3 regions of the Bacillus sp. FSL H8-0534 genome follow, and region 3 is predicted to be linked to each of the others. Evidence: riboswitches for the same ligand, from Rfam matches in the RefSeq annotation. Region 3 holds a riboswitch; each other region holds the start of a gene.
What was found. A riboswitch is a leader RNA that binds a small molecule or an ion and turns the genes downstream of it on or off. The one in region 3 is predicted to bind S-adenosylmethionine.

Region 1 (10,224 bases), 3.9 Mb from region 3:
AGCTATACAACCCAGAAACTTCCATCAGTAGAATACTTACTGCCAGCGAATAGCAGGTTAAAAATGCGTCTTGTTGAAGAATCTCTTAATTCGAGTTATGGTTATTCTACTCTTTTGAAAAAATACGGTATTCCTTCATTTGAACTGGTTAGTCAATGGATGAAACTGTCTGAAAGGTTTAGTGCTAGAAAATTAAACTACTCCCCTGCTTACTCTGTTCGATTTATTCTAAATATTATAAACTATAATGAGTTAGAGCAAGTAAGTAAGACAGTGTAATGTAAAAAAATGATATAGGAGAAAGATGATGACAATGCAGTTAGTGAAACCAACACACCAGCATAGCAAACAAATCATGGCTTATCGGCAAGCATTCCTAGATGCAAGAGAACAACCGCATGGTAGTTGTTCCTTACAACAATTTGATTCCTTTGACGGATGGCTTGAAAAAGTCACAATCCAAGAAAAGGGAGAAAATTTACCACTAAATCGAGTTCCATCTACTCAGTTTTTGAGCATTGAAAAGGGGAAATTAATCGGTTTCATCAATATCCGCCATCGATTAACACCAGAATTACTGATGGAGAGCGGACATATCGGTTATAGCGTGCACCCGGGCGAACGTCGAAAGGGTTACGCCACTGGGCAACTTCAGCTTTCCTTATTTGAAGCGAAAAAATTAGGATTGGAGAAAGTGTTGATAACTTGTGACAAAGCAAATATCGCCTCTGCCAAAACCATTCAAAAAGTTGGAGGTATCTTAGAAGATGAAGTAATTTCCCAGAATACTGGCGAAATTGTTCAGCGTTACTGGATCAAACTATGATTCCATAAAACCCCAAGAGTCATACTTGAAATCGTATCGAAACTGGATTAAAACGAAAAGAAAAATCGGAGTGAGGAATCACTCCGATTAAAGTCTAACTTTTGAGGTTCAGTACAAAGAACCTCTCCTTATTTCAACTTTCCTTCAAAAACAATTTTTCTTCCGCACGGTTCTACAACTGTTTGTCCATCTTTCTTCACTTCATGAAAGATCGGCTCTTCCATGCGGCGCGAAGGTGCATATCCTTCACGTTCCATACGTGCTAAACAATCTGTAATGCTTTCGTTCTCTTGTACTTCAAATTTTTTCTTATTAGGTTGTTTTGTCATGCCCTAACCTACTTTCTATTTTTCTTGATGCGAATTGACTTTTCATATATGTGATATATAGAAGTGCAATAATTGCCATTATTATCATAACTGCTATAAAAAAGCTTGTATACTGTATTTTTTCTATAAATACGCCTCCTAATACAGGTCCCATAATACTTCCTATACTAAAGGCAATTCCGGATAATATATTCCCTGCTGGCAGTAAGTGTCTTGGTAATAAATCCGTCATAAAGCCAAGTCCTAATGAGAAACATGAACCGATTACCATTCCAGCTAAGAGCATGCACCCAAATACAATCCAATAATACCCGTCAAACACCGCAGCAAGTAAGAAAACTACTGTACTGATGCTGAATGTCCACGTTAAAATGCGATCTCTTCCATATTTATCACTTAATATACCAAGTGGAATTTGTGTAATAATTCCCCCGATTGCAAATGCGGGTAATAAGAAGGATACATCAGAAACAGACCAACCTTTTCGAAGTGCATATACTGGCAAATTACTATTCAGCATTGCTTCTAACGCACCGTATGCCAAAGGTCCCATAAGTGCAATCCACGCAAGTACAAATACTTGCTTATAACGAGAAAGCGATGATTCATTTTCTTTCCCTGTTTCATCTTGAGCTGGAAAAGCATTTTTAGTTGGAAGTAATAGCAACCACCCTATTAAGCAAAGAATCGTCGATACAATAAATGGAGTTGCAAGTCCATATTGAACAGTACTCGCTAAGTATGGTCCTACTGCAAAACCGATACCAAAAAACACTCCATATATAGATACTTGTCTTCCAATTTTACTTGGATCAGATGTCGTTGTAATCCACGTTTGCGTTCCAACATGTAACATATGATCCCCTATTCCTACTAGAAAGCGAAGTAAAAACCATATCCAGAATGAAAATGTTTGTGTAAAAAAGAATAATGAAATGATAACGAGAAATCCACCGATTACGATAATTGGCTTCATTCCAAACCGTTGCATCGGTTTTTCAAGCCATGGCGAAATAAATAATATTCCAATATATAACGCAGTTGCATGGATTCCATTAATACTGGAACGAATTCCTTCTTGTTCAAAAATCATTGCGATAGCTGGTAGAAGCATCCCTTGCGATAATCCAGAAATCGCAACAATCCCCACCATAATCCAAAATGTAAATCGTATTGACATCCTGTTCCCTCTCCCTTTTCAAGCTCACCAATTTTCATTATAAAGTGAAACTTTAATCAGTGGGGGGTTTTTTTCATCCCCACTGATTATTAGCCCTCATCAATCGGATTTTTACGGACAGCCCGTCCCCCACCTAACTTCTTTGCTCTTGCTGAATTTTGAGGTGGGGGTCTTACTGCCCGCAAATAGCGGGATAAACTTTTTTCAAGAATGATTGTGTGAATATCAACATAAAAAAGAAGTTAAAAGATTACTCTTCTAACTTCTTAGCCATCCCAAATTTGTGCTTTTACAATATGATTAAAATGTTTAAAAAACGGACTTCCATATAAGATAGGACCATAAAAGAAATTATACATAGCAACACTTGGTATAAGCTGTACTTGCGATTGTGGAGCAAAAGGTTGCTCATAAACTTGTATATACATAGGATGGACAAATACTTTTGTATATGCATGACTACTATATGGTGAGTGAAATATAAGAGAAGGTTCATGTATTCTTTCTGTAAAAACATTCATTGCAAATTCCCCTTTAGATACAAATATTATAGTATATGTAACATTGGGGTCTTTGGGAATGTACTATTTCTCTAACCAAATTGTAACATGCTGCGTAAATTCATCTAAACAGTCAACAAACGGCGAATGCCCACAATCCTCTAATATGACTAGCTCAGCATCCGGGAGATGTTTTGCTAATTCTTCTCCTACCACTTGCGGTATAACGTAATCACGATCTCCTTGTACGACAAGAGTTGGAACTTGCAGACGGTGGATATATCCATTTCCAGGAACGACTCCATTATGTTCATCTGAAATATTAAATGTAATTAAAGCATAGTTTACATCAACAAAATTACGCTGCGTTAACATATCATCTAAATATTTTTCATAGCGCTCTGGATCTGGTTTGTTATGTGTATAAATGAGTAAGTCCCAAACCGTTCGATAATAGAGCTTGTTCATATTTTTAATGGCATCTAGTACAGGAGTAATTTGAACAGGATCTTGTGCAATTTCTTCTTTTGTTTTTAATAACGTGGATACGATAGGCTGACCATTAATATCCTTTTTAAAGATCGGATATCCTTTCATTCCGACTGATTCTACCAAAATTAGTTTCTCTACAAGCTCCGTATGGCAAGCCGTAAACTCCATTGCGACGCCACCACCCATTGACCAGCCCATCAGTGAAAACTTCTTCAATTGTAGCTCGTCTATAAATAACTTTACATCATCTGCAAAATCTTGCAATGAATCTATTGGCTTATTGTATGTTGATTTCCCAAAGCCTCTTAAATCAATGGCATAAATATGATATTCATCTTGTAATTTCTCAATGACTAAATCCCAATGCTGTGAAGATGTCATATTCCCGTGGATGAGTATAAGTATTTCTTTATTTCGCCTTCCAATTTCTTGGTATGCGATTGTTTCTCCATTTGATAACGAAACAAATTCCATTGTTGCAGGCTTAATCATCACACATTCCCCCATCCAACTATAATAGAAAGAAAATTGTAAACTTATTTTCAGAATACCATATAGAATGTATGTTCTCAATACGAAAACGATACAAAATTTTTACATAAAACAACATATCTATTGCTAGACAATTATGGTAAAGAGGTATATAGTTAGCTAGGTAACTAATTTGAAAGGATTAAATACATGGACGAAAAACAACATTTTTTTCACATTGTCAGTCAAACTTCTCGAAAGTTTACTAAGAAATTTAATGAACGTGTGTCACCAACAGGTTTATTTAGTGCACAATGGGCTGTTATTTTCCGAATCAATCAAACGGGGCCTTGTACACAAACTGAGCTATGTCAATACTTAAACGTTGAATCTCCAACGATGACTCGTACATTAACACGTATGGAAACGATGGGATGGATCATTCGAACTGAGGGGAAAGATCGCCGTGAAAAGCTCATTTCCTTATCAGAAACAGCATTAGAAATGATTCCAGTATGGCAAGAAGAAGTTGATACTTTTGAAGAAAAAACGTTGCAGGATATTAATGAAGAAGACTTGCAGCGAGCATTTCAAGTACTAGAAGCTATTATTAAAAATTTAGATGATTAATTGGAGGGATGACGATGCAAAGTGAGAGACTTTGGACGAAGGACTTCCTTGGAACTTGTTTTAGTAGTCTGTTTCTCTTTTTAACGTTTTACATGCTTATGACCACCCTGCCCGTCTATGTAATAGACGGATTGAAAGGAAAACCAGAAGAAATTGGTTTAGTCGCAACAGTATTCCTTATTTCTTCTGTCCTATGCCGCCCATTTACCGGAAAGTGGCTTGACGATTTAGGGAGAAAGAAAATATTATTTATTTCACTTTCGTTATTTTTAGCTGCTACCGTGATGTATTTCGGTGCACAAAGTTTATTTTTATTACTTGCCCTGCGCTTCCTTCACGGGATTGGGTTTGGAATGGCGACTACAGCAACAGGTACAATTGTAACAGATGTCGCACCACCGCATCGCCGCGGTGAAGCACTTGCCTATTTTGGTGTATTTATGAGTCTGCCGATGGTAATCGGTCCTTTTTTAGGTTTAACGATTATTTCGCACTTTTCATTTACTATTCTATTTATCGTTTGTTCTGTATTTTCATTACTAGCATTTCTATTAGGTTTACTTGTTAATATTCCACATGAAAAGCCAGTAAGTAAACAAAAACGTGAACGAATGAAATGGAAAGATTTAATTGAACCTTCTTCAGTTCCAATTGCTCTAACAGGATTTGTTTTAGCATTTTCTTATAGTGGCATTTTATCTTTTATTCCTATTTATGCAAAAGAAATTGGTTTAGGAGAAGTTGCAAGCTACTTCTTTATTGTGTACGCACTCGTTGTTGTACTTTCTCGTCCATTCACAGGGAAAATATTTGATCGTTTCGGTGAAAATATACTTGTTTATCCTTCGATTATTATTTTTACAATTGGAATGTTCATCTTAAGCCAAGCACAAACGTCATTTTGGTTCCTTGGTGCAGGTGTATTAATTGGTTTAGGCTACGGAACATTAATTCCAAGTTTCCAAACCATTGCTATTTCCGCGGCTCCAAACCATCGACGCGGCTCAGCAACAGCCACTTATTTCTCATTCTTTGATAGCGGTATTGGTTTCGGTTCTTTCATATTAGGTATAGTAGCTGCAAAATCAAGTTATCATAATATGTATTTCATTGCTGCCATTATCGTTGCATTCACATTACTTATTTATTATGGTCTACATGGCAGAAAACAAAAGTTCAAAAAGCAACATACAGACAGAAAATTATCAGCTTAATGTTAATAAGGAAAGTAAACTCCTCTGTTTACTTTCCTTATTTTGTATTTCTAAGAAAACGAGCGTATACTTACTGTAGAAATAACAAGGAGGTACATAGATGAACTTTAAAAAATCTCCCCTTTTATTGCTCATACTTACACTACTATTTATAGTAACTGGGCTTGGATTTGCATTTTTCAAACAAAACAAAGTCTCTCCTTCTAAAGAGAACGTGACAAAGGAAAACTGGTTACAAGACCCCTACTTACGTTGGTCATACACACATATGAAAGAATTAACGTTAACGAGCGAAGTGAAAAATAATCCTGAGCAAGTATCCCCATTCCCTACTGCATTACAAAACTTAGATGATTTTTCTGTTAAAAAGGAAAATGGAGGCAATATTCCTTTAAAAAAACTATTAGATGAGAATAAAACAGATGCATTTGTCATTGTACATAACGAAAAACTTGTTTACGAGCATTATTTCAATGGATATAAACAAAATGGGCCGCATGGAATGGCCTCTTTAGCAAAAGTATTTACTGGTGCACTTGTACAATCATTAACCGAAGAAGGACTCATCAATGTACACAAGACCGCTGAAACATATGTCAAAGAATTACGAAATACACCTTTCGGGAAAGCAACAATTCAACAATTAATGGACATGCAGGTTTCTGCTGAATACCCGACACATGGGTATATACAACCGGGATTAGAAAATCAAGATGCACAGTTATATTTAGCTAGTAATATTCTTCCTCGTGCTAAAAACTATGATGGCCCAATGAAAATTTATGATATGTTACGAGAAGCAAAAGAAACAGCATCACCTGGAACTGCATTTTCATATAATAACGGCTCATCTGAAACACTCGGCTGGATTATACGGACAGTGACCGGCAAATCATTAGCCGAAAATGTAAGTGAACGAATTTGGTCCAAAATAGGTATGGAAGAAAATGCGTATTATATTACGGATGAAACAGGAGTTGAACAGGCAAGCGCCGGTTTAAATGCCACTGCAAGAGATATGGCCAGATTTGGGCAATTGATTTTACATAACGGTCGCTATCATGACGTGCAAGTTCTCCCTTCCTCTATTTCGGAAAGTGTAAAGAGCGTACAAGAAGGCGAATTAGCAATCGGGCCAGGTGCACCTATTTCTTATCATAATCAATGGTGGATTCCTCATAACGAACAGGGCGCTTTTGAAGTGTTAGGAAGTTACGGACAATGCCTCTATATCGATCCAAATGCAAATATGGTGATTGTACACTTTTCATCAAATGCTAGTCCGAGCAGTGATGTCCATTCTACTTACTCCAATATGTATATACAAATTGCAAAACACTTAGAAAAGCTTTCACAGGAGTGAAAGCTTTTCTTTATTTATGATTCATCAAAACATTCAATTATTCACATTTTTAAGCTCGAGAATTGTAAATGTTTTTGTTCCATCTAGAGGCGGACAATGAGTCGTTCAAGCCCCTAAAATGATCCCAGCTGGCACGGAACTTGGTGTACCTACCGCGAAAACTGTGATGGCAATCGCTTGGGGCGATGCTTGGACGAACTTAATACAGCCTTTCTGGGCATTACCTGTATTAGCCATTGTTGGTTTAGGTGCGCGATATGATAGGGTTTTGTGTTGTTAATTTACTATATGCAGGGGTAATCATCAGTTTATGCTTTCTTTTTATTTAAATCAAAATGATACTAAATAAAACAATTACGAAACAACTAAAAAAATTTCCTATATATCGTTTGCCAGAAGGGGAGTGTTCTTAGAAGAAAAATGAAATAACTTTATTATTTCTACACAATCTCAATAAAAACGAAAAAGTAACCCTTTCCCCTCGCTGATTTGAAAACGATATGACTTAGTTTTATACTAGCTTTTTTACATAATAACTATTATTGTGATTGTTCATTTTCAATACATATAATCACATTTCCCCATTCCCTAGTAGTGAAATTTAAACTCCCGTACCCAAATAATTCTGTACATACATTTTCTATACTCGAAGGGTTTGCTCGTAAAAGATCCCACCGTAATGCTTTGGGTAAGTCATACATCTTATACTCCTTACTTTCTTTAATAACCCCATCGACTTCCCGTTCACAAATTCCCCTTACTAAATAATCAACTCTTAGTTCTTGATACACTTTTTGAAACATCTCGCTATGGTGTTTCAATTGAAGCAAACAAGCAATATATGTACGGAACAATTCATCAGTACGATTACAGCATCTCATTATGTTTTCTATTTCACTCATAATTTTTTAGCCTTTTCTTGCATTTCTAGCAGCCACTTTTCCCGTTTTATCGCTTTACTTGTTTTTACAGATTGAAAGACTGAACGTTTTATTTGGCGTATACCACAAAATCGTAAAATCCCCTTTTTCATAATCACCCAATCAGCAGAGCGATATAAGAGTGCCACGTACCATAACGGCGAATCTAAAGTATTAATAACCCATGCTTTTTTTCCTATGAGTAATCCTTTTGGTAACGCCCCTTCATATTTATAAGAAAATCCTGTAACAAAAACGCGATCAATAAACCCTTTCAAAATAGCTGGCATTCCCCACCACCATATTAGATAAATAAAAATAAAAAAATCTGTCTCTTTGATCAATCTTCTGTATTTTTCTGTCTCTTCTTCATATGCTAAATCACGTCTTCTCTTATCTTCATTAAAAATAAGTACTGGGTTAAATTGTTCTTTATATAGGTCAAGCAATGTAACAAAATGATTTGTTTTTTGCAGTCCTTTTTGTACATGTTCTAATATAGCTGCATTGAAACTAGATGGATTGGGATGTGCATATATGATTAGTACATTCATCTCCAAACAACACCTTTCCTTAAATTCCCTTTTGACTCCGCCTGGTTTGCATGATATTCTAATACATGTCAAGTAGCAAGCCTACATGACACAACAACTGACACCTACTCGGCGAAGGTGTCTCTTTTCGTTTTTAGCCGAATGAAATGCCTCTTTCAGGGCATATTCAACTTTTGACACTACACACTCAACACCATTCCCTTGTATCAGGCTGCTTCTGCAGTCTTTTACTCTACATACTCCTTTTAATTTTCAGATAAATTATAGCATGAAAAAAGAGAGCCTAGCTCCCTTTTCGCGCCTTATAATATACCCCTTTTTCAGCATAGAGGTATTCTTCATCAGCTAAAGTAATTTTCCCATCCAGTTTCAATTCGTCTAATAACCTTGATAAATAAAATTGGTGTAACATTTTTTTCGTGAATTTTCCTTCATGATGCGAAACGATATGTTCTTGAATATCTAATAGTGATATTGGTTTATCTTGCTCCATCATATATTCATATACTGCATTACGCAGCTTTACGTATTTTTCAAGTGTCACAGTACAATTGCAACCCCTTTCTTCTTATTCTGTTGTTTTTAGAATCGGTTTTTTTGCAACAAAAAAACCTCTTCGATAAGAAGAAGTTACGTATATATCTTCGTCTTATCTCCCAGAACAAATATGTTCTGCTGGAATTAGCACCTGCATCGCGGTTGCTGGGTTTCATCGGGCCAGTCCCTCCACCTCTCTGGATAAGAAAATATTCACTTTATAGCCTACTATAGCCATTTTCATTTCAATTGTCAAATCATATAAAGTGAAACTTTAATCAATTGAACCATTACTATCTGTAATAGCAGGGATAAAACATTTAAAACAAGTTATATTTTCTTTTCTAACGTTCATACTAGAAGTGTATGCAATAGAGTGGAACTTTAATCAGTGGGGGTTTTCTACATCCCCCACTGATTATTAGCCCGACCAATCGAGCTTTTACGGGCAGTTTAACTCCCACCTAACTTCTTTTCTTTCACCGAATTTTGAGGTAGGAGTATTACTGCCCACAAATAGCGGGATAAAGGAGTAATATATAATGAGCAAAAACGCACGTGGATATGTTCAAGATTCTTATCATTCTTTACATGAAGCAAAACAATCTTTAGAAAACGCATTACAAACAGTCGAAAAAAGTGATAATCGAGAACGTATAGAACAATCCTTACAGGCTGTGGAGCACGCCTTACAAAAATGTGATCATGCGGTTCATATTTTGGAACAAGAATAAATACATCCCATCTATTTACTAGATGGGATGTAACTCAAATGGCATACTAAAACAGTATTGCCGTGACAATTAAAAAATATACAGAATTAACGATTTCTAAAACCCCTACTTTTAAAATAGATATTTTCTTACCATATAATATAATTGCTCGAACTAGACTAGGTATAAAAACTAGAGAAAGCCATGGGTTTACTACAAACAATGCAACAGTTAAGAAAATGTGATATCCCCATGATACATAACGATATGTCGGGTTATTCTTTTCACGTATCATAGTTTTCACATAAAATGTACTACCTAAAAAGTATAAAAAAGAAGTTGCTGCAATCCAACATGCTGTTTCATCAATTGTTTTCATTGAAAAATAATAACTAATCAAACCGCCCGTGCAGAAAACAAGTATTGCACAAATATCATTTACTAAAGCTCGTTCCCTTTTTTGACGAGCAAAATATATATTCACAAAAAAGAGCG
Region 2 (10,224 bases), 3.4 Mb from region 3:
TGTACATTTTTATATGTAAAAGGGATGTATTTTCGCACTGCGAATAAACTGACTTTTATAATATGATGATGGTGCTGCCTCCTATTCAGAATGTAGAATAGGGGGCTTTATTATGTCTATGAATATAAAAGCTAAACAAAAAAGTAATATATCTGTAGTACTAAAAAATCGATTTGTGCAAGCAATTATTGCTTCAGCATTATTTCTCCAGATAGGAATTTGGATCCGAAACTTTGCGGTACTGCTGTATGTAATGGAAATGACCAATGGTGATGCGTTTGCCATTTCAATGATTTCAGTTGCTGAATTTGCGCCGATTTTTATCTTTTCATTTATAGGAGGAACGTTTGCAGATAGGTGGAAGCCAAAAAGGACGATGATTTGGTGTGAAGCCTTAAGTTCGTTATCAGTATTTGCAGTATTGTTTACACTTATGTTTGGTACTTGGAAGGTAGTATTTTTCGTTACACTTATCTCTGCAATTCTTTCGCAATTTTCACAGCCTTCAGGTATGAAATTATTTAAACAACATCTATCTACAGAAGAAGTACAGTTGGCTATGTCATTATATCAAACCATTTTTGCGATTTTCATGGTATTAGGTCCTATACTTGGCACGTTTATATTTCAAGCCTTCGGAATTTACACTTCTATTATTGTGACAGGTATTGCTTTTTTATTTGCGGCTTTAGTCTTGCTATTTCTTCCAAGAGATATTGAAGAACAAGAAGAAAAGAAAAAAGTTAGCTTATTGCAAGAGATGGTGGATGGAATTAAATATGTAAAGGCAAAGAAGACACTAACATTACTCGGAATTTGTTTTATGGCAGCAGGATTAGGGATTGGTCTGATTCAGCCACTAGGTATTTTTATCGTAACTGAACAATTAGGTTTATCAAAAGAAAGTTTACAATGGCTACTCACTGTAAATGGAGCCGGAATGATTATTGGAGGAGCGTTAGCGATGGTATTTGCCAAAAATGTTGCTCCGCAAAAGATGTTAATTTTAGGCATGTTTGCACAGGCCGTTGGCATTGGTATCATCGGATTTTCTACAAATTTATGGATTACACTCATTGCTCAGTTTTTCAGCGGTCTAGCACTTCCTTGTATCCAAATTGGAATAAATACGCTTATTATTCAAAACTCGGATACAGACTTTATCGGACGAGTAAATGGGATTTTAAGTCCTTTATTTACGGGTTCGATGGTATTAACGATGAGTATTGCCGGTTCATTAAAAGAAGTATTTTCACTTAGCACAATGTATGAAGGAACAGCATTACTATTTATTATTGGTTCATTATTTATTTTGCCAATATATAATTTGAAACCAGTAGTAGGAACTTCAAATGAAGGTGGTGCTGTCCAGCATGAATCCTAATTCAAATGTGCAATATCCGATTGAAGGAAATAAGAGTGTTCATTTCATTAAAAATACAATAACAAAACCAAATATTATTGTTGGAGATTATTCTTATTATGATTCAAAAAATGAAGAAACATTCGAAGATCAAGTGCTATACCATTATGAATTTTTTGGAGACCGATTGGTTATGGGAAAATTCTGCTGCGTAGCACCTGGAGTTACATGTATTATGAATGGCGCAAACCATAAAATGGATGGATTTTCAGCGTATCCATTTAATATTTTCGGTCATGGCTGGGAGAAATTCACACCTACACTTTCTGATTTACCGTTTAAAGGAGATACGGTTATCGGAAATGATGTATGGATTGGTATGGATGCGACGATTATGCCCGGAGTGAAGATAGGGGACGGAGCAATTATTGCTGCTAAAGCGGTTATAACAAAAGACGTTCCACCATATACAATTGTTGGTGGTAATCCTGCTACTGAGATAAAAAAGAGATTTTCAAATGATGTAATAAATGAATTGTTAGAAATAAAGTGGTGGGACTTGGACATTAAGATTATTTCTAAAAATATTGATGTAATTGTAAGTGGGAATATGGAAGCGTTGAAAAAATTAGCAGACGCTTCAGTGTGAAAAATATGAAAAAAGGAGGGCTCCATTACGAAAGATGAGTCCTCCTTTTTTCATTCGCTTTATCAATTTTATAAACAAAACCACCGTCACATCATAAGTCGTAACAAAATGTTTCTGGCTTAGCTAGAAGAGTTCGGGAGCGTTCAACCCATTTAAAAATATCTGAATTCGTTGAATTTGTTGCACTTTGTAAGATGTTTTGAAGAGATTCTATATTATATGTATTTCCGCGAGTTCGAATAGCATCTCCAACTAATAGATATAAAATAAGTTAATTATATAATAGAGAAAAAGTTTGAGGAAAATGTTTTTCTTGTCCAATTTTTCATGATAATTAGCAAGCGTAGTATCAATACAAAGAAAAAAATAGAAGTATCGTACCTCTCAAATTTGTTAATGATAAAAGGATAAGGAGGTGTGATACTTATGGCACAAGATGTTTTATGTGAAGTAAACAACTGCAAATATTGGGGTAACGGAAACAAATGTAATGCAGATGCAATTTATGTAGTAAGTCATAAAGGTAACCAAGCATCTACAACAGAAGAAACGGATTGCAAAACATTTATTCCTGAAGCTTAAACGATAAAGGGTAACCGCACCAGGTTGCCCTTTTATTAATTATATTATTGATAATAAATTTCATTTTCATTCACTATATTTGCTTTTTTGTCATTTTTTATATTTTTTTCATGAGAGAGGTAATCCAAGCTAGCTCATGTTCAATACGTGATTTACCATACTGTATGACCTCAGAAATAAATAGTGATGTCTCAGCTAAAGATCGAATGGAGGCTAATTGTTTGTATAGCACATTTTGACGAGTCGTTAAAACTTCTTTTCGAGCTTCGTAATCTAGTTTCTCAAACAGTGCAACACGCACAAGAAATTCAGTATCATTAGCAGCTAGTTTCTCTGGAAACTCTCGCATCATTTCATAAAAGATTTCTTCACCTGTAGGAGTTAATGCGTAAATGTTACGATTTGGTTTACCTATTTGTTGATGAATCTTTTTTGTAATTGCTCCCATATCTTCAAAGCGCCGAAGGGCAGGATAGAGCATGTTATGATTCAATTCAAAATTTTCTCCAAGACGATTTTGAATGTTTTTCTTTATTTCATAACCATACTTGGGTCCAGAAGTTAATTCTGCGAGTAGTAAAATATCAACATACATATGTATCCTCCTAATTTTTTCTCAAGTTTATATCCGTAAATATCCCCTGTATATATGTTAAAATAACATATGCTAGTCTATACATCTTTGAACTGCCTACCTATTACTTTATTTTAAAAGAAAAGGGAGGAAAGAACTATGAATTCGCCTGAAAATGTAATTTTGGTTCATGAAATTTCAAAGCTCAAAACAAAAGAAGAGCTGTGGAACCCTTATGAGTGGTATAAGTATATGAGGGGAAATCATCCGGTCTATTATGATGCGGAGCAGGATGTATGGAATGTTTTTTTATATAATGATGTGAACCGTGTTTTATCTGATTATCGCCTATTTTCAAGCAGAAGAGATCGTCGTCAATTTTCCGTTCCGCCTTTAGACACAAGAGTAAATTTAAACTCTTCTGATCCTCCAGAGCATCGAAATGTTCGCTCAATTGTTTCAAAGGCATTTACCCCAAGAAGTCTTCAGCAGTGGAAGCCACAGATACAAGCAATTGCAAATGAACTTGTGAAAGATATGAATAATTATGATGAAATTGATATTGTAGAGCAGTTTGCTGCAATTCTACCTGTAACCGTTATTTCTGATTTATTAGGTGTTCCAACAACAGATAGAAAAAAAATTAAGATGTGGTCAGATATTTTGTTTATGCCATATAGTAAAGAGAAGTTTAGCGATTTAGATAAGCAGAAAGAAGTTGCTTTACATGAATTTAAATCTTATCTTCTCCCGATTGTTCAAGAGAAACGATACCATTTGAAAGAAGATATTATTTCAGACCTGATCAGAGCAGAGTATGAGGGAGAAAGATTGACTGATGAGGAAATTGTGACTTTTTCATTAGGACTTTTAGCCGCAGGGAATGAAACCACTACAAACCTTATTATTAATAGCTTTTATTGCTTTTTAGTAGATGCACCTAAGGTATACAAAGAATTAAGCGAAAGTCCAGTGCTGATTCCTAAAGCGATAGAAGAGGTACTACGTTATCGTTTCCCTGTTACATTAGCCCGTACTATAACGGAAGATACAACAATATTTGGACCAAAAATGAAAAAAGGACAAATGATTGTTACGTGGATAAGCGCTGCCAATTTAGATGAAAATAAATTTTCACAAGCAGATTACTTTGATTTACATCGACCTGGAAATGAAAAACATTTAACATTTGGCAAAGGGCCTCACTTTTGTTTAGGCGCACCACTTGCTCGTTTAGAAGCTGAAGTTGCATTAACTACGTTTATTAGGAATTTTAAAAAGCTAGAACTTTCACCATCCTTTCATTTAGAGAACTGTATATTAGAGAATGAACAAACGTTAAAGCGGTTTCCTATCCTTTTAAAGAAATGAAGCATATTAAAAAAATGAAAACCCCTATTCTAAGTAGGAGTTTTCATTTTTTTAATAAGTTTTTTTAACAAACTAAAAAATATTTCTTGACCTGAAACGCTTTTCATAAATTATAACTAAGTTGTGTTTGACAAAGTGAATATGGAAACGATACCTAATTTGTGTATTTATCCAGCTATTTGTGAATAGGAAGCCATCCACCTTTAATCTTAGTGGAAGGAAATGGAGGAATCAACTGCCTGTAAAATCTCGATTAGTGAAGACGAATAATTAGTGGGTTCCACTGATTTAAGTTTCACTTTATACAAGCATGTTTATTTATAGAAAGTGGTGACGGAACAATGAAACTAATTACAATCGATTTAGATGGAACTCTTCTTTCAAGAAATAAAATAATTAGTAAAGAAAATGCAGAAGCTATCCAAAAATGCCAGGAGCAGGGGCATGTAGTAGCGATTTGTACAGGACGTTCTCTCGTAGATATTGAACGTTTACTACTGGAAGCTGATTTACAATGTCCTATTATTGCAGAAAACGGTGCTCTTATTTATGTGGATCAAAAAATGATGAAGAGATACCCTATTCAAAATACACATGCCTTTGAAATTGTTGAATATCTTGAACAAAATCGGATTTATTATCAACTGTATACAGATCGAGGTATATACGTTCCGGCATATGGTGAAGAAAGTGTGAATCATGAAATAGAATGGATAAAAAGGTCAAATAAAGATATTGATCAGCAAGAGCTTGAAGTCATCGCAGCATTGTATCTTGAACATACAGCATTTCATATCACAGAAAGTTGTAAATCGATATTAGAAGAAGAGATTTATGTGCATAAGCTTTTACCATTCTCCTATAATGAAGAGAAATTACAAAAATTAAAAATGCATTTTCAACATAATACAGAGCTAGCAATTACTGCTTCGTATTGGCATAATTTAGAGATTAATCATTGTGACGCTCAAAAGGGGAATGGTTTATATACTTTAGCAGAACATCTTAATATTCCTGTGGAAAATACTGTTGCAATAGGTGATGGGCTAAATGACATTTCTATGATGGAAAAGGCACATATATCTATCGCAATGGGAAATGCAGTGGACGAAATTAAACGGATTTGTCACTATGAAACATTATCGAATGAAGAACATGGAGTTGCACATGCTCTTTATCAATATGTCATGGTAAAAAAATAAAAAAGAATCCATCAAGGATTCTTTTTTATTTTTTATTAGGGGTAAGGTATTCTATGAGATTCATAGAATACCTTATTGCATTTTATTATATAGAATATATCGGAAGAATTGTATATGATTTCCAAGTAATTTGTGAATAATTTGTGAATATTTAGATCATTACATATTTATATTAATAAGATTATATATCATTTCAAATAATTTTTAATTGAAAAATAAAATTTATTTGAATAATTATGCTCTTGCTATATACCTATGAGAACATTATTCGTATAATGGAGAAGCGTGAGTAAAAATTGGTATTAAATTTACATATAGAGGTGGAAAGAGAATGAATGCGCGGCTATTGGAACTCATTGATGTGAACACAATAGAAACCATGGCAGAACAATTTTATAAATTAACAAACATTTCACATCAACTTCTTGATCAAAATATGGAATGTGTTTTTTCATTTGGTATGAATCAAGAAGAAAATATACAACTTACAAAAATTGAAATCCCTATCTTTTTACATGAGCAACACCTTGGATCATTTATTGTTTGTGCAATTAAAAATGACATCCGTACTTGTTATAAATACTTCGAAATGCTTTCAAATCTCATTGTAGATGGTGCAATGAATAAACTTCAAAACCAAACAAAAAATATACATTTACTTTCTCAAAAAGAAGAACAGCTACATACAATCTTACAAAATATGCCCATTATGGTCGATGCTCTTGATAAAAATGGGAATTTTATATTATGGAATCGTGAATGCGAGCTCGTAACAGGCTATGCTGCAGAAGAAATCGTTGGAAATCCCAAAGCACTTGAACTGTTATATCCTGATGAAAGTTATCGCAGACAACTTCAAAAGAAATTTTCGATTCGCGGAAAAAGTTTTCGAGATTGGGAAATGAATTTAACATGCAAAAATGGGGAAATAAAAACAATCATGTGGTCAAATATTTCGGAGCAGTTCCCAGTACCTGGTTATAGTTATTGGGCAGTTGGAGTTGACATTACTCATCGAAAAGGAATTGAAGAGCAATTAAAACAGCAAACTTCTGAGTTAGAGCTTATTTTTAAAGCATTACCTGATTTGTGTTTCTTAACTGAGGCTGATGGAACAATTATAGACTATAAAGCAGGTTCACCAGCTAAGTTTTACGTACCTGCAGAATCCTTTATGGGGAAGAAATTTTATGAAGTCTTGCCATCACCTGTAGCACAACAATTTCAAGAAGCAATTCATCAAGTACAACAAAAGGAATCGACAGTTATTGTTGAGTATCCGTTAACACTTAAAGGAAGTGTTAGTTTCTTTGAAGCTAGATGTTTACCACTCTTACAAGATAAGATTATGATAATCGTTCGAGATATTACCGAGCGGAAAAAGACTGAGGAGTTATTGAATAAATCAGATACACTTGCAGCAATTGGGCAGTTAGCTGCAGGGGTAGCCCATGAAGTCCGAAATCCATTGACAGTGATTAAAGGATTTATTCAATTATTTCAGATTAATCAAGAAGATCAAGATAAATATTTTGATCTTATGCTATCAGAAATCGAAAGAATTGAAGCTATACTTCATGAGTTTTTATCGATTGCAAAAACTGATGTCATTTCAACTGAAAAGAAAAACCTCTGCTCGATATTAAAAAATGTCGTTTCATTAATCAACACGAAGGCAATCATGACAAATATTCAAATTGATCTGCATATAGAATCAAAAGAATTAATGATTGATTGCTGCGAAAATCAATTAAAACAAGTTTTTATTAATATTTTACAAAACTCAATTGAAGCAATGCCAAATGGAGGAGAAATCTCTATTTATGTAAAAAAATCAGAGCGTGAAGAAGTTACGATTAATATGGTTGATGAGGGCGTAGGAATTCCTGAAGAAAGAATTAAAAGACTTGGTGAACCTTTTTATAGTACGAAAGAGAAAGGAACTGGGATTGGACTAATGCTCAGTTATAAAATTATTGAAAGTCATCAAGGAAGAATTAGTATTATGAGTGAGGTAGGAATAGGAACATCAGTTACAATCTATTTACCAATGTTTCAAAGTGAGCAAGTTACTTCTTGTGCAGCAATGTTACCTATAACAGGGGCTTTATGAGGATATTACTTTCTGGTTCATATAATAATAGAGTTAAAAAGCTATCTTATGATTTGTAAGATAGCTTTTGTTATATATTAATTTATTTTGAGAGTTAAAGAGTTCTTATAAATTATACAGTTGTTTATCTATTATCCAGCGAATTGTACAGCAGTTTTTGCATGTAAAAAAGCAGTATCAAATACAGGAATAGAAATGTCTTTCTGTGAAATAAGTAACGGTATTTCTGTACAACCTAATAAAATTCCTTCTGCACCATTTTCAATAAGTTTTTGAATGATTTGTAAGAAACGTACTTTAGATTGCTGTGAAATAATCCCTTTACTCAATTCTTGAAGAATGACATGATGAATGAAATTTCGTTCATCTTTTTTCGGAATAATTGTTTCAACACCATAATTAGCTAGTCTTGTTTTATAAAAGTCCTGTTCCATTGTTTGTTTTGTTCCAAGTAAACCAATCCGTTTCACATCATGTTCAACAATTTCTTCAGCACTGACATCACCAATATGAAGAAGGGGGATAGAGATTGCTTGTTCTACTTCTTCCGCAAATTGATGTACTGTATTTGAGCACATAAGTATACAATCTGCACCGGAACACTCTATTTTTTTTGCTACTTGAACGAGTTGATTTTGCACTTCCTCATATTGTTGATTTTGTAATAAATTTGTCACTTCGCCAAAATCCATGCTATATAGAACAAGCTTTGCATTATGATTATACTGAGATAGAGTTAGTGTATTAATATGTTTATAATAAAGAGACGTTGATTCCCAACTTAATCCACCAATTAATCCGATTACTTTCATGTCAAATTCCTCCCGTTAACATGTTTTGTTATGCTAATTATTCCATAATTCCGATAAGAATACAATGATTTATTAGATTGTTTTAAGAAAAATAAAAATAGTGAGAAAAATATTGAAATTAACTTGCGTTAATGCAATAATACAAATTACAAACGAATACTTATCCAGAGAGGTGGAGGGAACGGCCCTATGAAACCTCAGCAACCCCTATTTATTCATACAAATAGGAAGGTGCTAATTCCGCAAAAGACATATTGTCTTTTGAAAGATAAGAGGATCATATCTCAATAAAAAATGACCTCTTATAAAAGAGGTCATTTTTTATTGAGAAATTGAGAAGAAAGGAAGTGAAGACGCATAATTTAATTTTCTTATACATATAGGACTAATATAAACTAACTAGAATGAAAGGGGAATTCATATGAACAAATTATCTACAAAATTAGTCGTAGCAATTGGAATCGGTTCTGCAATATATGGTGTATTAGGTCTATGGGGATTTTCAATTGCACCAAACACATTTATAAAGCCTGCTTTGGCTATATTAACAATTTTTGGTGCGATTTTCGGGCCGATTGCAGGACTTTTGATTGGTCTTATCGGTCATACAGTGACAGATACCATCGCTGGATGGGGAATATGGTGGGGATGGGTACTTAGCTCAGGTATTATTGGATTTACGATGGGACTTGTACAAAAACGAGCAAGTTTCAGTGTGAAAAATGGAACATTTCGTAATCGAGATATTTCATATTTTGCTATAACAGGTTTAATCGGGATTGTCGTTGCAATCATATTTGCCGGTGCTTTTGATATTATCGTTATGGGTGAACCTTTGGATAAAATTGTTATTCAAGTATTCGGTGCAACGATTGCAGATATCCTTGTGTTCTTAATTCTTGGTTTACCAATCACACTGGGATTAGCGAAAGCAAATAAAAAACATACACATTTGAAGATTGAAAAGTAGGGAGATTACAATGAAGCCGATTATTTCCTTTGAACAATTTACATTTCAATATAAACAAGTGACAGAACCTACTTTAAAGGATGTTACATTCCGTATTTATCCAGGTGAAAAAGTATTGATTGCCGGTCGAAGTGGATCAGGAAAATCAACATTGGCCCATTGTATAAATGGGCTTATCCCTTTTTCATATGAGGGATCAAGTACTGGGAACATTTCAATATGTGGTAAGGATCCGCGAAAAGGTAGTATTTTTGAGCAAAGCAAGCATGTAGGAACTATTTTACAAGATCAAGATTCTCAGTTTATTGGTTTAACCGTAGGAGAAGATGTTGCTTTCTCATTAGAAAACGATTGTGTAGAACAGGAGAAAATGAAGGCTGTTGTTATGGACTCACTACAGAAAGTACAGATGCATACGTTTCATCTACGAAGCCCGCATGAATTATCTGGTGGTCAAAAACAAACTGTTTCTCTTGCTGGACTGTTAACAACAGAAGCTGACATATTACTATTTGATGAGCCATTAGCAAACTTAGACCCCATGAGTAGTTTGAAAACAGTAGAACTTATACGAAAGGTGCATCAACA
Region 3 (10,224 bases):
AGAGGTGCTTCACCAAAATAATACCGAACTACTTGCGTAATAAAAAAATTGACCTCAAAACATATAACAATGAACTCATCCATCGTATTCATAAAGAGCAAAAAGGTATGACTCTATAACGTCATACCTTTTTGTTCTTTTTCTCATTCAGTAACCGCGCATATTCCTCTTTTGTATTTACATTCACAAATAATTCTTTCGCTACATTCCATTCCTCTTCCATCACATATTTTACGTTGCACTGTGATAAAAGTTGTCCCATACTTCGTTTTTCTTCATTTAGTAATACGCATATTTTTTCTTTTACACGATAATGATACGCTGCTAATAACGGCTGCTTTCTTCCATCAATAACCGGAACAATTGCCTCATATTCACCACTTATTTGTCCTATTAATGCTGTAATCCACTCATTTGAAAGGTTCGGTGCATCACAAGGCGAAACGATATACCACTCCGTCTCTATATGCTCCATCCCCGATACAATTCCAGCAAGCGGTCCATCTCCTTTATAGGGAGGAATATCTTCTATAACAGGAACGTCTACTAAGGTAACAATTCTTTCTTTTATATCAGGATGACTAATCACAACTACATCTTGTATAGTATCCCGCACCATTTGAACAATCTGTTCGATAAAAGTATGTCCTTGCCAGCTTGCCAATGCTTTCGGCTCACCAAATCGTCTCGACATACCACCAGCTAATACAATCCCAGCGAGCTTTTTCATTGACGATGCAACTCAAATGTAATGTGTCCTAACTCTGGTAAAATTAATTTATTCATCGCAAGGCGAACTGCCCCGCTAGAACCTGGCATCGAAAAGACAACTTTTCTTCCAATTGTTCCGCCAATTGCTCTACTTAGCATTGCAGCGCTGCCGATATCTTCTAAATAACTAATCATCCGAAACAATTCACCAAATCCAACAATTTCTTTATCTAATAATGCCGAAACCGCCTCAATCGTAACATCACGCTTTGTAATACCAGTTCCTCCATTTGTTAAGACAACATCAACATCTTCTTGATGATATCCACTTAATACAGCTTGCCTAATACTTTCTTTATCATCTTTTACAATTTTATAAGCGGTTACTATATGGCCCGCTTCTAATAATAATTCTTTTAACAACTTACCACTCTTATCCGTCTCTTCTGTACGTGTATCAGAGATTGTAATAATTTTACAACGAACCTCTGTGGGTGCTTGTTGTTTATGTTCTATTACGCTCATTTTTATTCGCCCCTTCTTATGAACTACTCATAATTTTATCATATCGTATAGAAACTTTATTACATATGAAATACATCACATATCCACAATTATCTATTACATAACCGAAACATCATGATACAATATAAGTATATATAACCATAAAAAGGGAGTTTATCTATATCTCTTTATAATCTTAAACAACCTGTCCCATGAATTCCTTTTCTTATAATCCTAATTCCCTTCCAATTCATTACCTATAGATTAGATATCAATTTTCTAAAATGATACGTATTCATGCTAGACGACTCTATTCGTTATTATCGAGAACCGTGGTTCCTCTTGCTTTATTTTATTTCAATGGATTAGGAATCGCACGAAATAACCAGATACATACTAAATAAATTTTCATAATTAGGAGGTTCATTCATGGAACTTTATCAAAAACTCACAACGGTATTTATCCTTCTATTTGTCGCTTCCATCAGTGCTGGGATGGCATTAAAGGATGCTGTTCCATATTCAGCAATTGGCGGCTGGGGATTTGCGACACTCTTTTTACTATGCAGTGCATTTTGTGCTGGAAAAGCGCGTCAAAAGAAAGGATGATGACCATTGTTTCGCAAAAAAACTACAATTTGCAGATCATGCGGAAAAGAGATTCAAACATATGAAAAAGCATGGATTCATATGCCGTTCCCTCCAAGCGGGATGACGAATATGAAAAAATATATTGAGCTTGATGGAGAAGTATATTGTGGTTCGTGTGTTGGAGTATTCACGAAACAAAATAATGAGGTGAAATAGGAGGTATACCGAATTGTTCGAATCAAATCGAATTCGCTTACGAAAGTTTTCAGAAGACGATATTCCCATCTATCATCTTTGGCGGAACGATATAGAAGTTATGAATACCACTATCCTTAATCTTGATGTCCATTCCGTTCAAGAAACAGAAGCGTTTTGCAAACAAATCATCCACTCTCCCACTTCTAAAAGTTATATCATTGAACAAAAAGATAGTCATCTTCCTATTGGTCTCACTTCTTTAATTAACATCGATCCACACAATCGGAATGCGGAATGTATTATTGATATCGGTAAAAAGAATTGCTGGGGACAAGGATACGGGAAAGAAGCCTTAACAGTGTTATTAAATTATGCCTTTTTAGAATTGAACTTACATCGTGTATCCTTACGTGTATTTTCATTTAATGATAAAGCCATTTCTCTCTATAAAAAGCTCGGCTTTCAACATGAAGGTACCTGTAAAGAAGCTGTATTCCGAAATGGGAAATGGCATGATATTGAAATGTTTGCCTTGCTGCAGAACAACTACAAGTAATGTGAAATTTCCATCAGTGAAGAATGTAAAACAACTACTTTTTAAGGTGGTAAATAAATAAAAAAGTAATCCTTACTATACTAATCATCTGTGTATACTGCTTTCCGTTCGTATATTTTTCCATGTATAAAGATTTCACTGATCGTTCTATGATTGGTTATTTCATTATGCTGCTTGTAACCTCACTACTTGCTTTTTGTTGTAAATGCTTGAATACTACAGCCACTTTTATAATAGGCAATATATTATCTGCAATAATCTCATATTATTTTATCCATGTAACAAGTGATGAATATTTTGGGGGATATTTTAAACCACTAACACCCATCCAATTATTGACAGTAGTTAACTTCCTAAATTTGATTCCACAATTATGTGCAATCAAATTAGCCAATATACATTTGAATAAAGTTCAAGATTAACTTTACCCAAATGTGTGTTAACATGCCTAAAAAAAAAAGCTTCGCGCCTTCGCGCAAAGCTTTTTTCTTCTTATATTATAGACCAGCTTGCTCTTTTAAAGTTGCTGCTTTGTCTGTACGTTCCCATGAAAGCTCTACATCAGTACGTCCGAAGTGGCCGTAAGCTGCTGTTTGTTTGTAAATCGGGCGACGTAAGTCTAACATTTTGATGATACCAGCTGGGCGAAGATCGAAGTTGTTACGAACTAGTTCTACTAGTACTTCTTCAGATACTTTACCAGTGCCGAATGTATCAACTGAAATTGATACTGGTTGTGCCACGCCGATTGCGTATGCAAGTTGTACTTCTGCTTTTTCAGCAAGACCAGCTGCTACGATGTTTTTCGCAACATAACGAGCTGCGTATGCTGCAGAACGGTCAACTTTTGTTGCATCTTTACCAGAGAATGCACCGCCGCCGTGACGAGCGTATCCGCCGTAAGTATCAACGATAATTTTGCGTCCTGTTAAACCAGCATCCCCTTGTGGTCCACCGATTACGAAGCGCCCCGTTGGGTTAATGAAGAATTTCGTTTCCTCATCCATTAATTCTGCTGGTACTACAGCTTTGATTACGTGCTCTTTTAAGTCGCGATCGATTTGTTCCCATGTAGCTTCTGGATGATGCTGTGTAGAAATTACAATTGTATCGATGCGTACTGGTTTACCATTTTCATCATACTCAACTGTAACTTGCGTTTTACCGTCTGGACGTAAATATTCTAATGTTTCATCTTTACGAACTTCCGTTAAACGACGAGCTAATTTGTGAGCAAGTGAGATTGGAAGTGGCATTAATTCTTTTGTTTCATTACATGCGAAACCAAACATTAAACCTTGGTCCCCTGCACCAATTGCCTCAATCTCAGCGTCAGTCATTTGACCTTCACGTGCTTCTAACGCTTGGTCAACACCCATAGCGATGTCAGCAGATTGCTCATCGATAGATGTTAAAACTGCACAAGTTTCTGCATCGAATCCGTATTTTGCACGAGTGTAACCGATACCTTGAATTGTTTCACGAACGATTTTTGGAATATCTACATAAGTAGAAGTCGTAATTTCCCCCGCTACCAATACTAAACCAGTTGTTACTGTTGTTTCACAAGCTACACGTGCATTTGCGTCTTTTGCTAAGATCGCGTCTAAAATTGAATCAGAAATTTGGTCACAAATTTTATCTGGATGTCCTTCAGTTACAGACTCAGATGTGAACAGATGACGTTGTTTTGTCATGTGGTAAACCTCCCTACAGTAATCGTATATATTGTACGGAACTCATCCTTAATTTGCCACAAACTGCGACATTCATTTATTCTCCCACACAAGTATAAAGAAAAACCTTTCCTATATAGAGGAAAGGTTTGATTTGCTACTTGCATACTGCTTTTTGCCCTTCGCTCTTATCGTTCGAGACCGTTCGCCTCGCACAGGTTTTAGCACCTATTCACTTGTTTATTACCGTTACAAGTGAGGTTGCTGGGCTTCATCGGGCCTGTCCCTCCGCCAGCTCGGGATAAGAGAGTATCCGTCCCAACCTATACTAAAGAAATGATATTCATTTGTCAATTAATATTCACATATTCCTACAAGTTTTTCGCATTATTTGTTGGACGAAATATAAATAGGAAAATAATACATTCGCACAAACAAAAATAAATAAATAGTATACATTATTTATATGATTGTGTTATACTCTTGATGGGGATTACGAGAAATATTTCATTAAAATGAAAAGGATGGTATATAAATATGAGTACTGTGAATGTCCAAATTGGATTACACGAATTACTGAACGGAAGCAATGCACAGGTTCAATTAAGCGTTCCACAATTAGTGGAAAAAGTACTAATGAGAAATGAAGGAAAATTAACTTCTACTGGTGCCGTCTCTGCTTCTACAGGAAAATATACAGGACGTTCTCCTAAAGATAAATTTATTGTGAAAGAAGCGTCGGTTGCCGATAAGATTGCTTGGGGACCTGTAAATCAACCGATTTCTGAAGAACATTTTAATAAATTATATACAAAAGTATTAGAATACTTAAAGGAAAAAGAAGAATTATTCGTATTTAAAGGATTCGCTGGTGCTGATCGTAACTATCGTCTTCCATTACAAGTTGTTAACGAATATGCATGGCACAATTTATTTGTACATCAATTATTTATTCGTCCAACTGAAGAAGAATTAACAAATCATGAAGCTGAGTTCACAATTGTTTCTGCACCAAGCTTTAAAGCAGATCCAGAGATCGACGGTACAAACTCTGAAGCATTCATCATGGTTTCATTTGAAAAACGCATCGTATTAATCGGTGGTACGGAATACGCTGGAGAAATGAAAAAATCAATCTTCTCTATTATGAACTTCTTACTTCCAGAACAAGATATTTTATCTATGCACTGCTCTGCAAATGTAGGTGAAGAAGGCGATGTCGCTTTATTCTTCGGTTTATCTGGAACAGGTAAAACAACATTATCTGCTGACCCACACCGTAAATTAATTGGTGATGATGAGCACGGTTGGTCTGATAACGGTGTATTCAATATTGAAGGCGGTTGCTACGCAAAATGTATTAACCTTTCTCATGAAAAAGAGCCGCAAATTTTTGATGCCATTACATTCGGATCTGTACTTGAGAACGTTGTAATTGATGATCAAACACGCGTTGCAGATTACAATGATACTACATTAACAGAAAATACACGTGCTGCATACCCAATTGATGCGATTGATAATATCGTCGTACCAAGTGTTGCTGGACATCCAAATACAATTATTTTCTTAACTGCTGATGCATCTGGGGTATTACCTCCAATCAGTAAATTAAATAAAGAGCAAGCTATGTACCATTTCTTAAGCGGTTACACTAGCAAACTAGCTGGAACAGAGCGCGGCGTAACATCTCCGCAAGCGACATTCTCAACTTGCTTCGGTTCTCCATTCTTACCACTTGATGCATCTCGCTATGCTGAAATGCTTGGTGAGAAGATCGAGAAACATGATGCAAAAGTATTCCTAGTAAACACTGGCTGGACTGGTGGCGAATACGGCGTTGGAAAACGTATGAACTTAGGTTACACTCGTGCAATGGTGCAAGCCGCATTAAACGGCGAGCTTGATAACGCTGAAACAGTGAAACATGACATCTTCGGTCTTGAAGTACCACTTCATGTACCAGGTGTACCTGATGAAGTATTAATGCCTGAACAAACATGGGCTGATAAATCTGCTTACAAAGCAAAAGCAATCGAACTTGCAGGTAAATTCAAAGAAAACTTCAAGAAGTTCGAGAACGTTTCTGAAAACATGATCAAATTAGGCGGTCCAATCGCTTAATTTAACCTTTACTGTTTGAATACCCCTTTACTCATATGAATAAGTATGTTGTAGCCTAAAAAGTGCGCGTACTCACCGACAAAACCCATGCGGCTTAATAGGTTACACATACTTACAATAAAAAAGAAGCTTACGATAAAAACGTAAGCTTCTTTCTATATATATTTTGATTTCCCAACATATAAATCGCGGCTTCGAAAACAAAAACAGATTCTCCACTCACTTTCTCCTTTTGTTTTCACGCGACATGGGGCGAAAAAAGGCACTGACCGCTTCTATCCATGGACGGAGCCTCTCTTCTACCTAAAAGAAAAGGTTTTTGTATTTATTTCTTCGCATCCTTCATACTGTAATACCCTAAATTAATAACGATTAAAAAATAACCACCCATAATTCCAACAGCAAATGCCCACATGACCATATGGTGTTCAATCTCATACATAATAATCGCACCAAGTATCGCTGCTGCAAAGCGATTAATCATACCAAGTGTTGGTGCCTTACTCTTTTTTACAATACTATCTCCAAGCTTTTCAATACGTCTTCCTAAAATCCAAACACAATACATACTAACGAGTAAACCAATCCCCACACCTAAAAAGTGAGCAGAAAAAGGTGTCATCGCCCAGCCTAATAGCATCGCGCCCAGCAAATAATACATTTGGATTTTAAATGACCTTAGTGACATACCAATCATGCAATTCTCCTTTATCATTATCATCTTATTTACATATCATCAGACTTTATCCCGCCTTAACGGGCAGGAAGTCCCCCACTGATTAAAGTTTCACTTTATCTGTTACATTCAAAGAAAAACAACATAACCACTACACTTATGTTGTTAAAATATTTTTCAGAAATAATATTATACAAGATTTCTAGCTTGGAAGTAGGATCATTTTGTGACGTTTTTGCAAACATTTTTTCATAGATTTATAAAAAAGTGATATCAATCTATAAGAATATGGATATGATGTATATATATCCGCTTTCATTTTCCAACATATAAAATCGCTGCCACGAAGCACCAAAAGTTACCTGCACTCTTTTCCTCTCTGTTCTAACTTGACATGGGGCAGGAAAGGACTCTGACCGCTACTACGCATAGCAGGATTCTCTCTCCCACCTAAAAAGAAAGGTTTTACGTCAGTTTTTCAATTTACATGCATGTAGTAAAATAAGTACACAAAAAAGGGGGCGTATAATGATTTATTTTTTAATGGCTCTCATTCACCTCATTATCCCTGCACTTATAGGACTCTCATTATATTGGTACACAAAAAAACATAGTATCTTCTATGCTGTCCTCAGTGTTCTTCTCTCCGGAATTATTCTCATTGCACTGTTCCGCATACCTTTTCTCAACTTAATCCCACTTATTACTGCCATTTTGTTCCTCATATTTCTACCCAAAATAAAAAAATAGGAAAGCAGATCATGACTGATCTGTTTTCCTATTTTGATATATGTTCTGACGCGACAGGCTGCGTCCCAGGTTTTTCGGATTTCACAAACCATAAACCGAGAAAAATAACACACCCGCCAATTATTTGTTGTAATGAAATCTGTTCCTTCGCCCATACCGCTGCAAATACAACCGCAACAAGCGGTGTAATATACATATATACCATCGTATGAGAAGCTCCAATTTTTTGAACACCAATATACCACATAACTAAACCGAATACCGTTACAAAGAAAATAGAATATAATAGTGCAAACCATGTCATTCCTTGTTCAATTTGAAACGGCATCGAAAAAATATGCCATCCGCTTAGTATAACAAGAGGAATCGCTCCAACAACTGCTGACCATGCAGTCACACGAAGCGCTGAATATTTTTTAATAAGTGGTCCTGCTAACACTGGATATAGCCCCCAGCACATTGATGTAATCAGTCCAATTCCATTTCCGTAAAAAGACCCAACAAGCGAATGTCCAGCTAATAACACAAGCGCTGCACCGCTGCACGCTATGATAGAACCAACTAATTTTCGCTGAGAAAACTTCTCTTGCTTAAGAAAGATTGCAAACATCGTTGTAAAAATAGGTGAAATAGAAATAAGTAAGGAAGCGTTCGTAGCGGATGTATATTTGATGGTTTCCATAAATAATGTTTGATACAATATGATACCAACAATACTCACAACAACGAGCCTTAGTATATCTCTTCTTTCCATATACAATGACTTTTCAATATAAAATGTAAGCAATAATAGTAGCGGTGCTGCTGCTATCATACGGAGCGCAGTAAACTCAACTGCTGAAAACTCCTCAAGTCCGTATTTCCCGATCGTATAATTTATCCCCCAAATGATAACAACATTTAAAAGTAATAATTCAATCCCCCATCTTCTCATGCGTAATCCCCTCCGCACAGATGATTATACAGAAAATTTAATTAAATGTACATTTTATAAACTGAAGAATTTCATAAGAAAAAGGAGCGTACAGTTTGCTCCTTTTTTCATAAGTTATACTCGAATATGGAGTTTCATATTCGGATTATAAAACTGATTCGGACTCTTCAATTGAAAATATCCACCTGATTCATGTAAATCAACAGTCAATTTATCATCCATAAAAACAAGCTTTGTGCGATCCGCAATAAACTGTAGTTTATTTGAATCAATATCTACATCACGTTCATCTTTCTCTGATACAGCCACCAAATCAATAATTCCACTCATCACACAGCCGCATCCTTCATTATCATAAAATAATTTTATAAACTTCGCTTCACTTGGAATCGTATCCATAATCTTTTTATATGCTGCATCTGTTACAGTAACGTACATATATTGTCCCTCCTACCTCAGTACATAATTCTTATATTGTACCATTCTTTTTATGAATTCTATCCATTTATTGTATACAGAAAATTAAGACTAATATAAAATGTATGTGATAAAGGAGGATGAATTATGGCAGCTTTACAAGAAATACAACAAGCACTTGATCATTTATTTCAAATTAAAAAATATGGAAAAGACGGTGCCTTCAGCCGCTTTATTCCAGCTGTATACGATCTAATTGATTTTCCTTGGCAACATTTTTTTGAAACAGACTTTGTAAATACCTTTAACGGACTTATGATAAAAGGGGCTGCAACTGTAAATAGCGTCTTTTTAGCAGTCTTCCCAACAGATGATGTTCTTGAAAAGTTCATCTTACAATCGAAACCAGGTGATTTACTTTTTATGCATCATCCTCTTGTGATGGAATGCGGTGATCCTCTTGGAAAATCCGGACGAGGCTTTTTACCGATTCCAGCTCACTATTTACAAGAAATCAAAGATAAAGACCTTTCTATTTATACATGCCATGTTCCAATGGATCATCATCAAACATACGGAACAAGCATTGCGATTGCAAAAGCTCTAGAGGCCGATATAGTAGATGGTTTTGCTTATGATGGTAAAGATATACCATGTGGACTCATTTGCAAAATTCCTGAAACAACAACAAGAAAACTCGAAAACCAACTAAAAGAACTCTTTCACATTCCATATATAGACTTTGAAGGCAAACGACATGAATTTATCACAAAAATTGCAATTATCGCTGGATGCGGTGATAAAATAGATCTTCTTAAAGAAGCAGAAGAAAAGGGCGCTGAGGCGTATATTACAGGTGAAATTCATTGCCATATTGATAACGAATACGGCAAACATAAGTATTCATTAATTATGGAATATGTGAAAGAAACGAATATGTCACTTATCAGTGTGTCACACTCTGCTTCTGAATACTTAGTGAAGAAAACATTAATGCGTGATTGGTTTATAGAAAACTTTGATGTGGATGTTGTTTTACTTCCGCAAAAGAAATGGTGGTATTAAATGCGCATTCGAAAAATTTTTT

Region 1: it holds a riboswitch for S-adenosylmethionine, as region 3 does, so the genes downstream of both, MHH71_RS00080 (hypothetical protein) here and metK (methionine adenosyltransferase) in region 3, are expected to answer to the same signal.
Region 2: it holds a riboswitch for S-adenosylmethionine, as region 3 does, so the genes downstream of both, MHH71_RS02695 (ECF-type riboflavin transporter substrate-binding protein) here and metK (methionine adenosyltransferase) in region 3, are expected to answer to the same signal.

What each region holds. Positions count from the first base shown of each region.
Region 1 covers NZ_JBBOUC010000001.1:14,173-24,396, reverse strand. The annotation lists gene MHH71_RS00135 (GNAT family N-acetyltransferase) at 314-826, shown strand; gene MHH71_RS00130 (NETI motif-containing protein) at 955-1,155, opposite strand; gene MHH71_RS00125 (MFS transporter) at 1,139-2,335, opposite strand; gene MHH71_RS00120 (hypothetical protein) at 2,602-2,856, opposite strand; gene phaZ (intracellular short-chain-length polyhydroxyalkanoate depolymerase) at 2,920-3,834, opposite strand; gene MHH71_RS00110 (MarR family winged helix-turn-helix transcriptional regulator) at 4,009-4,428, shown strand; gene MHH71_RS00105 (MFS transporter) at 4,443-5,642, shown strand; gene MHH71_RS00100 (serine hydrolase domain-containing protein) at 5,743-7,005, shown strand; partial or broken gene MHH71_RS00095 (TIGR00366 family protein) at 7,043-7,334, shown strand; gene MHH71_RS00090 (hypothetical protein) at 7,545-7,907, opposite strand; gene MHH71_RS00085 (NAD(P)H-dependent oxidoreductase) at 7,904-8,479, opposite strand; gene MHH71_RS00080 (hypothetical protein) at 8,763-9,023, opposite strand; SAM riboswitch class I at 9,126-9,224, opposite strand; gene MHH71_RS00075 (hypothetical protein) at 9,559-9,750, shown strand; gene MHH71_RS00070 (YwiC-like family protein) at 9,797-10,224, opposite strand, start outside.
Region 2 covers NZ_JBBOUC010000001.1:473,794-484,017, forward strand. The annotation lists gene MHH71_RS02655 (MFS transporter) at 113-1,384, shown strand; gene MHH71_RS02660 (Vat family streptogramin A O-acetyltransferase) at 1,374-2,012, shown strand; gene MHH71_RS02665 (DUF1540 domain-containing protein) at 2,439-2,594, shown strand; gene MHH71_RS02670 (PadR family transcriptional regulator) at 2,692-3,189, opposite strand; gene MHH71_RS02675 (cytochrome P450) at 3,328-4,539, shown strand; gene MHH71_RS02680 (Cof-type HAD-IIB family hydrolase) at 4,881-5,741, shown strand; gene MHH71_RS02685 (PAS domain-containing sensor histidine kinase) at 6,073-7,854, shown strand; gene MHH71_RS02690 (aspartate/glutamate racemase family protein) at 7,986-8,666, opposite strand; SAM riboswitch class I at 8,824-8,941, shown strand; gene MHH71_RS02695 (ECF-type riboflavin transporter substrate-binding protein) at 9,088-9,636, shown strand; gene MHH71_RS02700 (ABC transporter ATP-binding protein) at 9,647-10,224, shown strand, end outside.
Region 3 covers NZ_JBBOUC010000001.1:3,888,059-3,898,282, reverse strand. The annotation lists gene MHH71_RS19775 (glycosyltransferase family 4 protein) at 1-40, shown strand, start outside; gene MHH71_RS19770 (molybdenum cofactor guanylyltransferase) at 122-730, opposite strand; gene MHH71_RS19765 (MogA/MoaB family molybdenum cofactor biosynthesis protein) at 727-1,236, opposite strand; gene MHH71_RS19760 (hypothetical protein) at 1,645-1,824, shown strand; gene MHH71_RS19755 (hypothetical protein) at 1,831-2,022, shown strand; gene MHH71_RS19750 (GNAT family N-acetyltransferase) at 2,036-2,560, shown strand; gene metK (methionine adenosyltransferase) at 3,058-4,257, opposite strand; SAM riboswitch class I at 4,422-4,544, opposite strand; gene pckA (phosphoenolpyruvate carboxykinase (ATP)) at 4,774-6,360, shown strand; gene MHH71_RS19735 (ATP synthase subunit I) at 6,686-7,057, opposite strand; gene MHH71_RS19730 (hypothetical protein) at 7,565-7,786, shown strand; gene MHH71_RS19725 (DMT family transporter) at 7,815-8,720, opposite strand; gene MHH71_RS19720 (iron-sulfur cluster biosynthesis family protein) at 8,835-9,158, opposite strand; gene MHH71_RS19715 (Nif3-like dinuclear metal center hexameric protein) at 9,285-10,202, shown strand; gene MHH71_RS19710 (hypothetical protein) at 10,203-10,224, shown strand, end outside.